One region of the Pseudomonas sp. Hz4 genome, then DNA from elsewhere that is predicted to be linked to it. Evidence: predicted binding sites of a transcription regulator. Region 1 holds the regulator's gene; the other holds the start of a gene.
What was found. Region 1 encodes FliA, which starts transcription of late flagellar genes. Its sites were predicted from a motif close to CTAAAGTTTNNNNNNNNNNNGCCGNTAA; they were not measured.

Region 1 (7,657 bases):
GGCTTCTTCGGTTTTCGGCTCGGCCAGACGGGCCAGAGCTGCCAGCAATTCAGGCGTGGCAGCCGTGATCGGGCTGCGTTCGCGGACTTCGGTGAACATGCCGTTCACCGCATCCAGCGCTTCGAGAACCACGTCCATCAGTTCCGAGTCGACGCGTCGTTCACCCTTGCGCAGGATGTCGAACACGTTCTCGGCGATGTGACAGCACTCCACCAACTCATTGAGCTGGAGGAAGCCGGCGCCCCCTTTTACAGTGTGAAAACCGCGAAAAATTGCATTGAGCAAGTCCGCATCATCGGGTCGGCTTTCAAGCTCGACCAGCTGTTCGGACAGTTGCTCTAGAATCTCGCCGGCCTCAACCAGGAAATCCTGAAGGATCTCTTCATCGGCGCCGAAGCTCATGTGTATGGGTGCTCCTACAGGTCTAAAAACCTAAAATCCAAGACTGGATAGCAAATCGTCCACATCGTCCTGACCGGACACAACGTCTTCTCTTTTATCGGCATGAATCTGCGGACCTTCACCCTGAGAGAGATGTTTTTGCGGATCTTTTTCAGCCAGCATCGCTTCACGGTCATGTTCGATGCCCGCAAAGCGGTCCACCTGACTGGCCATGAGCACGAGCTTGAGCAGGTTGCTTTCAACTTCGGTGACCAATTGGGTCACACGCTTGATCACCTGACCGGTGAGGTCCTGGTAATCCTGAGCGAGCAGAATGTCGTTGAGGTTGCTCGACACAACGCGATTGTCTTCGCTGCTGCGTGTCAGGAAACCGTCGACTCGCCGGGCCAGTTCGCGGAACTCTTCAGCCCCGACTTCGCGACGCATGAACCGTCCCCAGTCGGTGCTCAAGGCCTGCGCTTCATGGCTCAGGCCGTTGACCAGCGGCGTGGCGTTTTCCACCAGGTCCATGGTGCGGTTGGCCGCGGCCTCGGTCAGCTTGACCACATAGCCCAGACGCTCGGTGGCGTCCGTGATCTGTGACACTTCCTCGGCTTGCGGCATGTTCGGGTCAATCTGGAAATTGACGATCGCACTATGCAGCTCGCGAGTGAGCTTGCCCACTTCTTGATACAGGCCGCGGTCACGGGTCTGGTTGAGCTCATGGATCAGTTGCACGGCGTCGCCGAACCTGCCTTTTTCAAGACTTTCGACCAGTTCGACAGCGTGTTTTTTCAGGGTCGACTCGAAATCGCCCTGTGAAGATTCGTTATGCTCCATAGCTCCCCCGTGGCGCAGTTTCTCAACCGATGCGTTCGAAAATCTTTTCGATTTTTTCTTTCAACGCCTGGGCCGTAAAGGGTTTGACCACATAGCCGTTAACACCGGCCTGGGCTGCCTCGATGATCTGCTCGCGCTTGGCTTCAGCGGTCACCATCAGCACCGGCAGATGCTTGAGCTTTTCATCGGCACGCACATGGCGCAGCAAATCGATACCGGTCATGCCAGGCATGTTCCAGTCCGTTACCAGAAAGTCGATGCTCCCGCTGTTGAGCACCGGAATGGCAGTGGTGCCATCATCGGCCTCGACCGTGTTGGTGAACCCAAGGTCACGCAACAGGTTTTTTATGATCCGCCGCATCGTAGAGAAGTCATCAACGATGAGGATTTTCATGTTCTTGTTCAATTCGACCTCCAAGCAGTCTTAAACGCGCCCAGCACCTGGACGCGCCATTTCAATCAATCCGGCAAAGCACTCAATGACTGTCTGGAGCACAACAGATCGGGACCCGTGCGGTTCAACACCCCACCAGCCGCGTTCGCAGTGTCCCCACACTGCCTTCAGCGCGCTCGCCACTCCCCCAAACGCCCCCGCAAACGGGCCGCGCACTGGCTGTGTAACTGGCTGACCCGCGATTCGCTGACCCCCAGGACTTCACCGATTTCCTTGAGATTCAACTCTTCGTCGTAGTACAGCGCCAACACCAGTCGCTCACGCTCCGGCAAATTGGCAATCGCGTCCGCCAGTGCCATCTGGAAGCGTTCATCTTCCAGATCGCGCGACGGCTCCAGATGAGCACTGGCGCCATCCTCGTGCAGCCCTTCGTGTTCGCCGTCCTGCAACAGATCGTCGAAACTGAATAACCGGCTGCCCAGGGTGTCGTTCAAAATCCCGTAATAATCGTCGAGACTCAATTGGAGTTCGGCCGCAACCTCGTGATCTTTAGCGTCACGACCGGTTTTAGCTTCAATCGAGCGAATGGCGTCGCTGACCATCCGGGTATTGCGGTGGACCGAACGTGGCGCCCAGTCCCCCTTGCGTACTTCATCGAGCATCGCGCCGCGGATTCGTATGCCCGCGTACGTCTCGAAACTCGCGCCTTTGCTGGCGTCGTATTTGGTCGACACTTCAAGCAGGCCAATCATCCCGGCCTGGATCAGGTCTTCGACCTGGACACTGGCCGGCAGACGCGCCAGCAAGTGGTAAGCGATGCGTTTAACCAGTGGCGCGTAACGCTCGATCAGCTCGTACTGCGCGTCACGTGCCGACTTCTTGTAGAGGTTGTAGCCGCTGGCTGTCATAGCACCGGTCCTGCCGTTTGTTGCACGAGGCGCTCGACGAAAAACTCCAGGTGCCCACGCGGGTTGGCAGGCAACGGCCAGGTATCGACCTTCTGTGCAATGGCCTTGAACGCCAGGGAGCACTTGGAACGCGGGAAGGCTTCATAGACGGCGCGCTGCTTCTGCACAGCTTTGCGCACGCTTTCGTCGTAAGGCACCGCGCCGACGTATTGTAAGGCGACGTCGAGGAAGCGATCTGTGACCTTGGTCAACTTGGCGAACAGGTTGCGACCTTCCTGCGGGCTCTGAGCCATGTTGGCCAGGACGCGGAAGCGGTTCATGCCGTAATCGCGGTTTAGCAGTTTGATCAGTGCGTAGGCATCAGTGATCGAGGTCGGTTCGTCGCAGACCACCAGCAAGACTTCTTGCGCTGCGCGAACGAAACTGACTACCGAGTCACCAATGCCCGCAGCGGTGTCGATCACTAATACGTCGAGATTGTCGCCGATATCGCTGAACGCCTGGATCAGGCCGGCGTGTTGGGCCGGGCTCAGATGAACCATGCTTTGAGTGCCGGACGCGGCCGGGACGATGCGGATGCCGCCAGGGCCCTGCAACAGAACATCGCGCAGCTCACAGCGGCCTTCGATCACATCGGCCAACGTACGTTTGGGTGTCAGTCCCAGCAGGACGTCAACGTTCGCCAGCCCCAGATCGGCGTCCAGCAGCATGACGCGCCGGCCGAGCTCAGCTAGAGCCAGGGACAAGTTCACTGACACGTTAGTTTTCCCGACGCCACCTTTGCCGCCGGTCACCGCGATCACCTGTACGGGATGCATGCTGCCCATGAATTTTCTTTACCTTGTCTTACTTAGACGGAGGCCACATTACTGGCTGCGCGTTCACAAAATGAACAATGCATGGCAGACCATCGATGTAGGTACAAAAACGGTTCATTAATACCTCAGCCGACCTGCTTGGTCGGGCTGTGGTAAATATCAGCGAACATGTCAGCCATGGCTTCTTCGCTGGGTTCTTCTTGCATTTGCACGCTGACGGCGCGACTGACTAACTGATGACGACGCGGTAGATGCAAATCATCCGGAATCCGCGGGCCATCGGTCAGGTAGGCCACCGGCAATTCATGACTGATGGCCAGGCTCAACACCTCGCCCAGACTTGCCGTTTCATCCAGTTTAGTCAGGATGCAGCCAGCGAGGCCGCAGCGTTTGTAACTGTGATAAGCGGCCGTTAGAACCTGTTTCTGGCTGGTGGTTGCCAACACCAGATAATTCTTCGATTTGATCCCACGACCGGCCAGGCTTTCGAGCTGCATGCGCAGTGCCGGATCGCTGGCCTGGAGGCCCGCGGTATCGATCAGCACCACGCGTTTGCGCAGCAAGGGCTCCAGCGCCTGCACCAGCGACTGACCCGGGTCGACGTGAGTCACCGACACATTGAGGATCCGGCCAAGGGTCTTGAGCTGCTCCTGAGCACCAATACGGTAGCTGTCCATGCTCACCAACGCGATATTCTGCGCGCCGTACTTGAGCACGTAGCGGGCGGCGAGCTTGGCCAGCGTGGTGGTCTTGCCCATGCCGGCAGGGCCGACCATGGCAATCACACCGCCCTCTTCCAGCGGCTCGATTTCCGGTGTGGCGATCATCCGCGCCAGGTGCGCCAGCAACATGCGCCAGGCCTGACGAGGTTCTTCAATATCAGTAATCAGGGCCAGTAAATCGCGCGACAACGGGCCGGACAAGCCGATGCGTTGCAGGCGACGCCACAGATTGGCCTGGGCCGGACGGCTGCCTTGCAGCTGATTCCAGGCCAGGGAGCCGAGCTGCACTTCCATCAGTTCGCGCAAACTGTTGAGTTCGAAACGCATCGAGTCGAACGCACGCGGGTCAACGCCACCGGAGGCTGGCGCAGCGGCCGGTGCAGGCCGACGGGGTTCGGCGTAAGTCGGTTCGATCAGCGGCTCGGCGGCGGTCAGTGGCAGGCCGGCGAACAACTGGCGATTGGTGCTCTTGTCGCTCTCGCCTTCGCCTCGCAGGCTCAGTTCGGCCTGGGCGGTAACGATCCGCGACTGGGTCTTGCGCAACTCGTCTTCGAGCTCCATGTTCGGAACGCGCGGGGCCAGCGCTGATAATTTGTAATCCAGTGCCGCCGTCAACTCGACACCACCGGCGATCCGGCGGTTGCCAATGATGGCAGCATCAGCGCCCAGCTCATCACGAACCAGCTTCATGGCCTGACGCATATCGGCGGCGAAAAAACGCTTAACTTGCATAAACCACTACCTCAGCCGTTGGGCCCTACTGTCGCAACGATGGTCACTTGCTTGTTGTCAGGAATTTCCTGATACGCCAACACGTGCAAACCCGGGACTGCCAATCGGCCGAATCGCGACAGCATCGCGCGAACCGGACCGGCTACCAGCAGAATCACCGGCTGACCTTGCATTTCCTGACGCTGCGCCGCATCGATCAACGAACGTTGCAGTTTTTCAGCCATGCTTGGCTCCAGCAGAACGCCCTCTTCCGAGCCTTGTCCTGCCTTCTGAAGACTATTGAGCAATATTTGTTCCAACCTTGGCTCCAGGGTGATCACTGGTAGCTCGGAGTCAGTGCCTACGATGCTTTGCACGATAGCGCGGGATACGCCGACGCGCACGGCAGCCACCAGCGCGGCAGTATCTTGACTCTTGGCGGCATTGTTGGCGATGGCCTCGGCAATGCTGCGAATGTCCCGTACTGGCACCTGTTCGGCCAGCAAAGCCTGCAAAACTTTCAGTAGCTGCGACAGAGAGACCACACCTGGTACCAGCTCTTCAGCCAGTTTTGGCGAGCTTTTGGCCAGCAATTGCATGAGTTGCTGCACTTCTTCGTGACCGATCAACTCGCTCGAGTGCTTGTACAAAATCTGGTTCAAGTGGGTTGCCACTACCGTACTGGCATCGACCACGGTGTAACCGAGGGATTGCGCCTGGGCACGCTGGCTGATTTCGATCCAGACTGCCTCCAGACCGAAAGCCGGATCTTTGGCGGTAATGCCGTTGAGCGTCCCGTAGACCTGCCCCGGGTTGATCGCCAGTTCGCGGTCCGGGTAAATCTCCGCTTCGGCCAGGATCACCCCCATCAGGGTCAGGCGATAGGCACTCGGCGCCAGGTCGAGGTTGTCACGGATATGCACAGTCGGCATCAGGAAGCCCAGATCCTGCGACAGCTTCTTGCGCACGCCTTTGATTCGCGCCAGCAACTGACCACCCTGGTTGCGGTCCACCAGCGGAATCAGCCGGTACCCGACTTCCAGGCCGATCATGTCGATCGGGGTCACGTCGTCCCAGCCCAGTTCCTTGGTTTCCTGGGCGCGAGCCGGGGATGGCAGCTGTTCCTGTTGACGCTTGACCTCCTGCAGAGCTTGAACCTTGACCACGTTCTGTTTTTTCCAGAACAGGTACGCGCCGCCGGCCGCCAGGGCCGCCATGCTGAGAAAGGAGAAGTGCGGCATGCCGGGCACCAGGCCCATGACCGCCATCATACCCGCCGCCACTGCCAACGCTTTTGGCGAGGCGAACATCTGGCGACTGATCTGCTTGCCCATGTCTTCCGAGCCGGACGCACGGGTCACCATGATCGCCGCCGCTGTCGATAACAACAGTGATGGCAATTGCGCCACCAAACCGTCACCGATGGTCAATAGCGCGTAAACCTTGCCAGCGTCGCCGAAGCTCATGCCGTGCTGGAAGATACCGACGGCCATGCCGCCGATCAGGTTAATGAACAGAATCAGCAGGCCGGCAATGGCGTCACCACGCACGAACTTGCTGGCACCGTCCATCGAACCGTAGAACTCGGCTTCCTGGGACACTTCCATCCGGCGCATTTTGGCTTGGTTCTGATCGATCAGGCCGGCGTTCAAGTCGGCGTCGATTGCCATTTGTTTACCCGGCATCGCATCGAGGGTGAAGCGCGCGCTCACCTCGGAAATCCGCCCGGCACCCTTGGTCACTACGACGAAGTTGATGATCATCAAAATCGCGAAGACCACGATACCGACCACGTAGTTACCGCCGATCACCACCTCACCGAAGGCCTGGATCACCTTACCCGCGGAGGCGTGACCGTCCTGACCGTGGAGCATCACCACCCGCGTGGAGGCCACGTTCAACGCCAACCGCAGTAGCGTTGCCACCAGCAGAATGGTCGGGAACACCGCGAAATCCAGCGGTCGCAAGGCATAAACGCACACCAGCAACACCACGATCGACAAGGCAATGTTGAACGTGAAGAACACGTCCAGGAGGAACGGCGGGATCGGCAACATCATCATCGCCAGCATGACCAGCAGCAACAACGGCACACCCAGATTGCCCCGACTTAAGTCGGCAACGTTTGTGCGAGCACTGTTGAGTAACTGAGAGCGATCCACCGGTTTTCCCCGTTCCTATAAAGCAAACTTTTGACGCCTGAAGCACGCGCAAAGCGGCTACTGCAAGAAACCTTCCAACTTTTGCGGGGGGTTGAAACAGGGGGAGGTTATTGATGGATTTGTAGCGCCTGAACCGGCGCCTTCGCGGGCACTACCCGCACAAAACTCAGGAATCGCGCCGCAAGTCCGGTGGTATCGGCAGATCGCCCTTGAGCGGATCCGGGCGCTTGCCCTTGCCGGCGCGGTGCTGGCGGATCTGGTAGACGTAAGCGAGCACCTGGGCGACGGCAAGATAGAGCCCGCCAGGGATTTCCTGATCAAGTTCGGTGGAGTAGTAGATCGAACGCGCCAGCGCCGGCGACTCAAGCAACAGCACGTCGTTGGCCACAGCGATTTCACGGATTTTCAAGGCCAGGAAGTCGCTGCCCTTGGCGATCAGCATCGGCGCCCCGCCCTTGTCCGGATCGTACTTAAGCGCTACGGCGTAGTGGGTCGGGTTGGTGATGACCACATCGGCGTCGGGGATCGCCGCCATCATCCGGCGCTGGGACATGTCGCGCTGTAGCTGGCGAATCCGTTGCTTGACCTCCGGCCGCCCTTCCTGATCTTTATGCTCGTCACGCACTTCCTGCTTGGTCATCAGCAGTTTCTTGTGACTCTCCCAGAGCTGCACCGGCACGTCCACCGCAGCGATGATGATCAGCCCGCAAGCCATCCACAA
Region 2 (7,657 bases), 2.6 Mb from region 1:
CGGGTGTCGAGCAACTTCACCTGGGTCTCGGCAACGTAATCCGCCAAGGACTGCGCGCGTGTGGCCACGCCAGAAAGCAATTGCAGGAAGTTCAGTGCACTGCGTTCGCCCGTCAGCAGCGAGCGCGCCGGGCCTTCGAGGTGGAACAGCGCCTGATTGGGTTTCACCCGCTCGCCATCACGCACCTGCCAGTGCACCGCAACACGTGGGTCCAGCTGCCGAAACACTGCTTCAACCCAGGCTGTGCCGCAGATGACGGCAGCGTCGCGGGTAATGATGGTGGCTTTGGCCAGGCGTTCGGCCGGGATCAGCTGTGCGGTGATGTCGCCGCTGCCGATGTCTTCGAGCAACGCACGGCGCACGTTGGCTTCGATTTCGGCGGTCAAATCGGCGAGACGTAGATTCGGCATAACGGACTCCACAAACAAAGTGGCCCGATTATAGGGCCATGGCGCCGGGCAACCCAAGGCATCAGACGCGTTCCCATCGCTGTGAAACCTGCATTTGATCGATTCGCTTGAGCAATCGGCACTCAGTCAATGCCTTCCATAAGCGTCTATTTCAATGGGAAGCGCAGAGTCTGCTGGTACAGGGGACATCTTTTGCAAGATAATCCGCCTTGCTTTTGACGTCATGGCTTTGACGTGAATTTGAATTGACGACCATTCGAAGACTCACCGTTTCAGGAGGCCTGAATGCACAACGACGGGAATGTAGTGCCTTTGCACAAGGTTGCTACCGACCAGGCGACTCACTCGCCGCTCGCCCGCCTGCCTGTGATTCTGCTTCAGGTTCGCGACAAGGCCGCTCAACAGCTCAGGCATGGATTGCAGGAACTGTTCGATAACGCCGACGACACGCTGTTCGAAATGGCCGACCGGGCCCGCAATGACGTCGATCAGAGTCTCTTCTTCGAAGCCATGCGCGACTTGCGCCTCAAGCGCAAAAACATCGAACGCGGCTTTCTCGAGCAATTCGTCGAGGCTTTTGTTCGCCTCACACAGTACGACACCACTCAGTCTGCCTTGTCCCAGGCGCTGGCCTTCGACGCCGCGACGGCGCTGTCCAATGATGAGATGGAGCGCAGCGTGGCAGTGGAGGCGATGGTCAGCAAAGTGCTGAACCGCGACGGCTTCGCCCTGGATCAACTGAGTGCCCGGCTCAGCGCACTGCTGGGCAGGGAGCTGCTCGATCAGCACAATCCGATGGGGCCGGCGATGCTCTGCGAGTACTTTTTGCAGGCTGGGCGCAACCTGGGGGTGGAGATCAAGGTCAAGCTGATCATCCTCAAACTGTTCGAACGCTACGTGCTCAGAGATGCCAATCAGCTCTACGCCGAAGCCAATCAGTTGCTGATGGCCACCGGTGTTCTGCCCGACCTCAAACCTGCTCCTGCGCGTCGGGCCACGGATCGTGCGGCTGCCAGCGTGGGTGTTGAACCCGCGCCGGCCAACACCCGCGTCGGTGGCCCGCCGATCGACGACAGCGTGCAGGAAGTCTTCGCCGCGTTGCAGCAATTGCTGTTTCACGTGCGTGGCAGTGTCGCGCCGACGCTTGAGGCCAGTGCCCAGGCACAGCCGATTTCCACCCGCGACCTGCTGCGCCTGCTCTCGCACTTGCAGCAATACGTGCCGGCGCCGGCAGCCCAGGACGACTTCGATCTGCGAAACCAGCTCGAACAACTGCTGACCCGGGTCAGCGTCAAAAGTGGCAAGTCACGCGTGGTCGGGGTGGCTGACGAAGACGTGATCAACCTGATCGCGATGCTCTTCGAATGCATCCTCGATGACCGCAACCTGCCGGATTCGCTCAAGGCGCTGATCGGCCGTTTGCAGATCCCGATGCTGAAAGTGGCGGTGCTCGACAAAAGCTTCTTCAGCCGCAGCAGTCACCCGGCTCGGCGCCTGCTCAACGAAATTGCCACCGCAGCCATGGGCTGGGGCGAGTGCGATGACCATGAGCGCGACAGCCTGTATCTGCGCATCGAGCAAGTGGTGCAACGGTTGCTGAACGATTTTGTCGATGACCCGGCGGTCTTTTCCGAATTGCTGGCGGATTTTCTCGCCTTCACCAGCGACGAGCGCCGTCGCAGTGAGCTGCTGGAGCAACGAACCCGTGACGCCGAAGAAGGCCGCGCCAGGACTGAACTGGCCCGCCAGTGCGTCGAACAGGTGTTGAATCAGGCCCTGTTGGGCAAAGTATTGCCGCAACGGGTGGTGGTGTTTGTCCAGGAAGCCTGGAGCAAAGTGTTGCTGCTGACGTGCCTCAAGCACGGCGATCAGTCAGCCGCGTGGCACGCCGATGTGCAGACCATGGAGCAATTGATCTGGAGCGTGCAGCAACATGCCCAGCCCGACGCGAGCCTGCGCTTGTTGGCGCTGGTGCCTGGGTTGCTCAAGTCGTTGCGTGATGGGCTGAGCAGTTCGGCATTCGATCCGTTCGCCACCCGCGAGTTTTTCAGTGAGCTGGAAGCCTTGCACGTTCATCTGTTCGAGCGTCCAGGGCACACGCTTGAACAGTCTGTCGATACGCCGGTAATGGTCGAAGTGCTGCAGGAAGTTGTCCTGCGTACCGCCGACGAAGGGCCGGTCGATACGGCGTCAGTGCGTGTGCCGGAGAACGATGCCGATCTGCTTCAGGTCGATCAGCTGCGGTTGGGGTGCTGGGTCGAGTTTCAGGAAGACGAGGAAAACACCCTTCGCTGCAAGCTGGCGGCGATCATTGAAGCCACCGGCAAGTACATTTTCGTCAACCGCACCGGAATGAAAGTGCTGGAGCGCAGTCGCACCGGTCTGGCGCTGGAGTTCCATCGTGGCGCGGTGCGAGCGCTGGACGACACGTTGCTGTTCGACCGGGCGCTGGAGTCGGTGATCGGTAACCTGCGGCGCCTCAATCGCGGCAAGTGATCGCGCCCCGAGGGTCTATCACGGCATACTGGGCGCCATCACAGTCGTCGTTGAAGGAACCTGTATGCAGTTGGACCCCGCGAGCGGTTGGTGTCAGGGTGTGCGTTTATGCCCCTCGCCCAACTTCAATGCGCGCCCCACGGGCGAAATTTCCCTGCTGGTGATCCACAACATCAGTTTGCCGCCAGCGCAATTCGCCACCGGCAAGGTGCAGGAATTTTTCCAGAATTGTCTGGATGTCACGGAGCATCCCTACTTTGAAGGGATCGCCGACCTGCGTGTGTCTGCGCACTTTCTGATCGAACGTGACGGCACAGTCACTCAGTTTGTCTCTTGTCTTGAGCGTGCCTGGCATGCTGGCGTTTCGAGTTTCGAAGGGCGGGAAACCTGTAACGATTTTTCCCTGGGCATCGAACTTGAGGGCACGGATGATCTGCCGTTCACCGACGCTCAGTATCAAACATTGACGACCCTGACCCGGCAGTTGCAATGCGCCTTCACGGCCATCACCGCACAGCGCATCTGCGGGCATAGCGACATCGCACCTGGGCGTAAAACTGATCCGGGGCCCGCGTTCGACTGGGCACGCTATCGCGCTGCCCTGGCAAAAGAGGAACAATAATGAGTTTTCTGGTGTTGCTGTTGGCGGTCTGGATCGAGAAGTTCTCGGCCCTGCGTCATCGGGTTCAGCGTGATGGCGGTTGGGTCCGCGAGCTGAACAAGCTTGAGGTCAGTCCGCGTCTGGCGAAAAGTCCGTGGCTGATCTTGGTGATACTGGTTTTGTTGCCAGTGGCACTGCTGGGTTTGTTGCTGCTGGTGCTGGACCCGGTGGCTTACGGTCTGCTGGCGTTGCCGGTGCACCTGCTGGTGGTGATTTACAGTTTGGGCCGCGGCGATCTGCTGGCCGGTCTTGGGCCGTTTCGCGATGCCTGGCGCCGGGAAGACCTGCAAGCTGCCGCTCATGTAGCGGACCGCGACCTGGGTATCTGCGCCGATAGCGGCGAACAACTGCTGGAACGGGTCGAAGGGCATCTGCTGTGGGAGGCCTATCAAAGCTTTTTCGCGGTGATTTTCTGGTACTTCCTGCTGGGTCCGGTCGCGGCCCTGAGCTATCGACTGCTGGCCCTGGCCGAAGAACACGGGCAGAACCCGGCCGTGGTCGAGCGCGCCGCACAACTGCGTCATGCGTTCGACTGGGTGCCGGTGCGTCTGCTGGCGGCAAGTTTTGCGCTGGTCGGTAACTTTGTCGCCGTCGGCCGGGTGATGGTGCACGAGCTGCTGAACTGGAACATCAGCGCCGCCCAATTGATCGAGAAGGTCGGGCTGGTGGCCGGTGAAATTCCAGCGCCGGTGGTCGGGCCTGACGGCATCAACAGCCTCGACCGGATCTGGGAACTGTTGCTGCGCGCGGCGGTGCTCTGGTACGCCGGTTTTGCGTTGTGGACCGTCCTTCCGTAATTGCGCAGTGAACTCCATTTGTGGCGAGGGGGCTTGCCCCCGTTGGGGGCAAAGCCCCCCCCGTTAACCTTAAGTTACAAAACCTCCCGCCGATTTAAGCTATACAGAGCTAGCGCCGAATAGTGGCTATCTGCTTTCGATCCGCGCCTGCCAATAAAAATAAGAAATCAAAGGGAGATCTCCAGTGAAGAGCTTGCTCTATCCCGCTGTCGCGCTGATGAACCGCCTGAGCTTTGGCATGAAGTTCAGCCTTATCAGCGTGCTGTTCCTTGTGCCGATGCTGGTGACCAACTTCTATCTGGTGCGCGATTCTTATCGAGAATTCCAGGGCACCCGCGTCGAACTGCAAAGCCTCGACCTGCTGGGTAGCAGCCTGACGTTACGGCGCGATCTGGAAACCTTGAACAACCTGGTACAGATCAACGTCACCCTCGGTCAGTCCGGCAAGGCCGGCAATGTCGAGTCGCAGATCAGTACCCTGGAGCAAAGTGTGCTGACCCGTTTGCAAGGGCTGACGGCGATGACCACTGACCCCGAGCAGATCATCGTTTTCGAGGGTAAACGCGATGAAATGATCGCCGCGTTCAAGGCCCAACAAGCAGAAAGCTCCCTGCAAAGTAAAAGTGGGATGATCGGCAAGTTGCTCGGCAATGCGCAGATTTTCAGTCAGATCATTGCCAGTCAGGCCGGCCTCAGCCGCGACACTCAGAGCGACATGCGCCAGCTGAGCGAACTCATTACCAATGTCACCCCGCCCGTTACCCAGCTTCTGGGTGAAGGCCGGGCGATGGGCTCTTTTTCGCTGGGGCAGGGCTTTCTCAACTCGGCATCGAGTACCCGTTTTGATGAGTTGCTGGTGCAGATCGAAAAACTGCAGGCCGAATATGCGCTGAAGTTGCAGGACGCGCTCGGTTCCAGCAAAGCGGCACGGGAAACACTGGCTGCTCAGGCCGATAGCAGCAAGGCTTCGTTGAAAAAGGCCAGTGAACTGTTCGAAGAGCAGGTAGTGATGGCCGATACGCTCAATACGCCTTGGCAGGGCTTTTACGATCAGGTCACGGGCCTGATGGACCAGACCTACAAACTTAATGAAGCCACCCTGAGTTTTCTCGGCACCCAGTTACAACAGCGACTGGAGCAGAACCGCACCCATATGGTCTTGCAGGCTGTGGCGTTGTCGGTGGTGTTTGTGCTGATTTTTTACCTTTACGGCGGCTTCTACGCCTCGACCCGCACCACCCTCAAGCGTCTTGGTGCTGTGATGGACAAGGTGGCGGCGGGTGATATGACGCAGACCTTCAGCGCTAACAGCCGCGATGAACTGGGCGAACTGGGCGAGGTGTTCAACGGCACCGTGAAGAAAATCCATGACCTGATCGAACGAGTGGGGCAGACCGTCGGCGAGGTCGAGCGCCAAGCCGGGCAGGTGCAGAACGTCTCCGCCCAGAGCAACCAGGCCGTGGCGGGGCAGCGCACGCAAATCGAGCAGGTCGCGACGGCCATGAACCAGATGTCGGCCACCTCCCTTGAGGTGGCGCGCAGTGCCGCAGCGGCGGTCAGTAGCGCCCACAGCGTCAATGACGAGACCATCAGCGGTCGCGGGCTGGTGGAGTCCCAGCAGGGCAGCATCGCTGCGCTTGCCAGTGAGATTGATCAGTCGGTGCTGGTGATCAATCAACTGGCCAGCGATAGCCAGTCCATCAGCCGCGTGCTGGAAGTCATCAAAAGCATCGCCGAGCAAACCAACCTGCTGGCGCTCAACGCCGCCATCGAAGCCGCTCGGGCCGGTGAGCAGGGTCGTGGTTTTGCGGTGGTGGCGGATGAGGTCCGGACCCTGGCCAAACGTACCCAGCAATCGACCGAAGAAATCGAGCAAATGATCGCCAAGCTGCACAGCGGTGTCGGCGCTGCGGTGAAGGCCATGGGTACCAGTCATCAGATGGCCAACGGTACCGTGGGGCAGTCGGAGAAGGTTCAGCAAGCGCTGGAGAACATCCTCGGCGCCGTCGGCATGATCGTCGATCAGAACCAGCAAATTGCCGCGGCGGTGGAGCAACAGACTGCGGTGGCTCACGACATTGACCAGAATATTGTCGAGATCAACCGCGCGGGTGAACGTACCGCCGAAGGGGCGCACCAGACCGAGGATGCGAGTCGTGCGTTGTCGGCTCAGGTGGTGGAGCTCAAACAGTTGATCAGCGCGTTTCGGGTCTGAGTATGATCGCTCCCACGCTCTGCGTGGGAATGCAGCCGGGGACGCTCCGCGTCCCAAAAGTCGTGACGCAGAGCGTTACAGGCGGCGTTACCGCGCAGCGTGGGAACGATCGGTGACTAACGCCAGTTGAACAGCTCACAGGCATTGGCAGTGCTGGCGGCGGCCAATTGCTCAGGGCTGATCGCCATGATCCCGGCCAATGCGGAGCAGATCGCCGGCAAGTGAGCCGGGCTGTTGCGTTGACCGGGAAACATGGCGGGCGCCATGTCCGGGGAGTCGGTTTCCAGCACTACCGATTCAAGCGGCAGTTCACCAAGTACGCGATGCATGCGCAGCGCCTGCGGCCAAGTCGCAGCACCGCCCAAACCAAGTTTGAAACCAAGCTTGATGTACTCACGAGCCTCTTCCTTGCTGCCGGCGAAGGCGTGGATGATCCCCGCGCGTTTCAACTTGAATCGTTTAAGCGTGGCAATCACCGCCGCATGGCTGCGTCGCACATGAATCAGAGCTGGCAGATTGAAGTCCACCGCCAGTTGCAGCTGCGCATCGAACAACGCCTGCTGGCGCTCGCGATCGAGGGTTTCGATGAAGTAATCCAGACCGATCTCGCCCACGGCGCACAACTGCCGATGGCCAGCCAGGCGGGTCAGCCAGTCGCCGAGTGCCGTCAGGTCTTCGGGACGATGATCATCCAGATACACCGGGTGCAAACCGAACGCCGCATGCAGGTCGGGATCGCTTTGCACCAGATCCCAGACCCGCTGCCAATTGCCCTGATAAACCCCCAGCACCACCATCCGCCGCACGCAGAGGGCGCGGCTCTCGGCCAGCAGCGCCGAGCGATCGGCGTCGAAGACCGGGAAATCCAGATGAGTGTGGCTGTCGATCAGCTCCACGGTTCAGTCCTGGCGAATACGCTGCTTGAAGGTCCGCGCGATGGCCTGCACGCCGGGTTGGTAATCCGATTGTTCAATGGCGGCCAGGGCCAGTTCCAGGGCTTTATCGGCGATGAGCTGATGCTGCTGGGCCATGGCATTGACCGGCAGCGGCAGGAAATCCAGCAACTGTGTGTCGCCGA

Region 2: a site for FliA is predicted at 4,433-4,460, ahead of ACYZTR_RS04970 (methyl-accepting chemotaxis protein). Genes of this name have one in related genera too.

Annotation. Positions count from the first base shown of each region.
Region 1 is NZ_CM142719.1:4,433,447-4,441,103, forward strand. It holds gene ACYZTR_RS20205 (chemotaxis protein CheA) at 1-402, opposite strand, end outside; gene ACYZTR_RS20210 (protein phosphatase CheZ) at 433-1,221, opposite strand; gene ACYZTR_RS20215 (chemotaxis response regulator CheY) at 1,244-1,615, opposite strand; gene fliA (RNA polymerase sigma factor FliA) at 1,783-2,523, opposite strand; gene fleN (flagellar synthesis regulator FleN) at 2,520-3,350, opposite strand; gene flhF (flagellar biosynthesis protein FlhF) at 3,467-4,795, opposite strand; gene flhA (flagellar biosynthesis protein FlhA) at 4,807-6,936, opposite strand; gene flhB (flagellar biosynthesis protein FlhB) at 7,103-7,657, opposite strand, start outside.
Region 2 is NZ_CM142719.1:1,117,358-1,125,014, forward strand. It holds gene nadC (carboxylating nicotinate-nucleotide diphosphorylase) at 1-410, opposite strand, end outside; gene ACYZTR_RS04955 (DUF1631 domain-containing protein) at 696-2,906, shown strand; gene ampD (1,6-anhydro-N-acetylmuramyl-L-alanine amidase AmpD) at 2,971-3,528, shown strand; gene ampE (regulatory signaling modulator protein AmpE) at 3,528-4,364, shown strand; gene ACYZTR_RS04970 (methyl-accepting chemotaxis protein) at 4,549-6,579, shown strand; gene ACYZTR_RS04975 (TatD family hydrolase) at 6,696-7,475, opposite strand; gene cra (catabolite repressor/activator) at 7,479-7,657, opposite strand, start outside.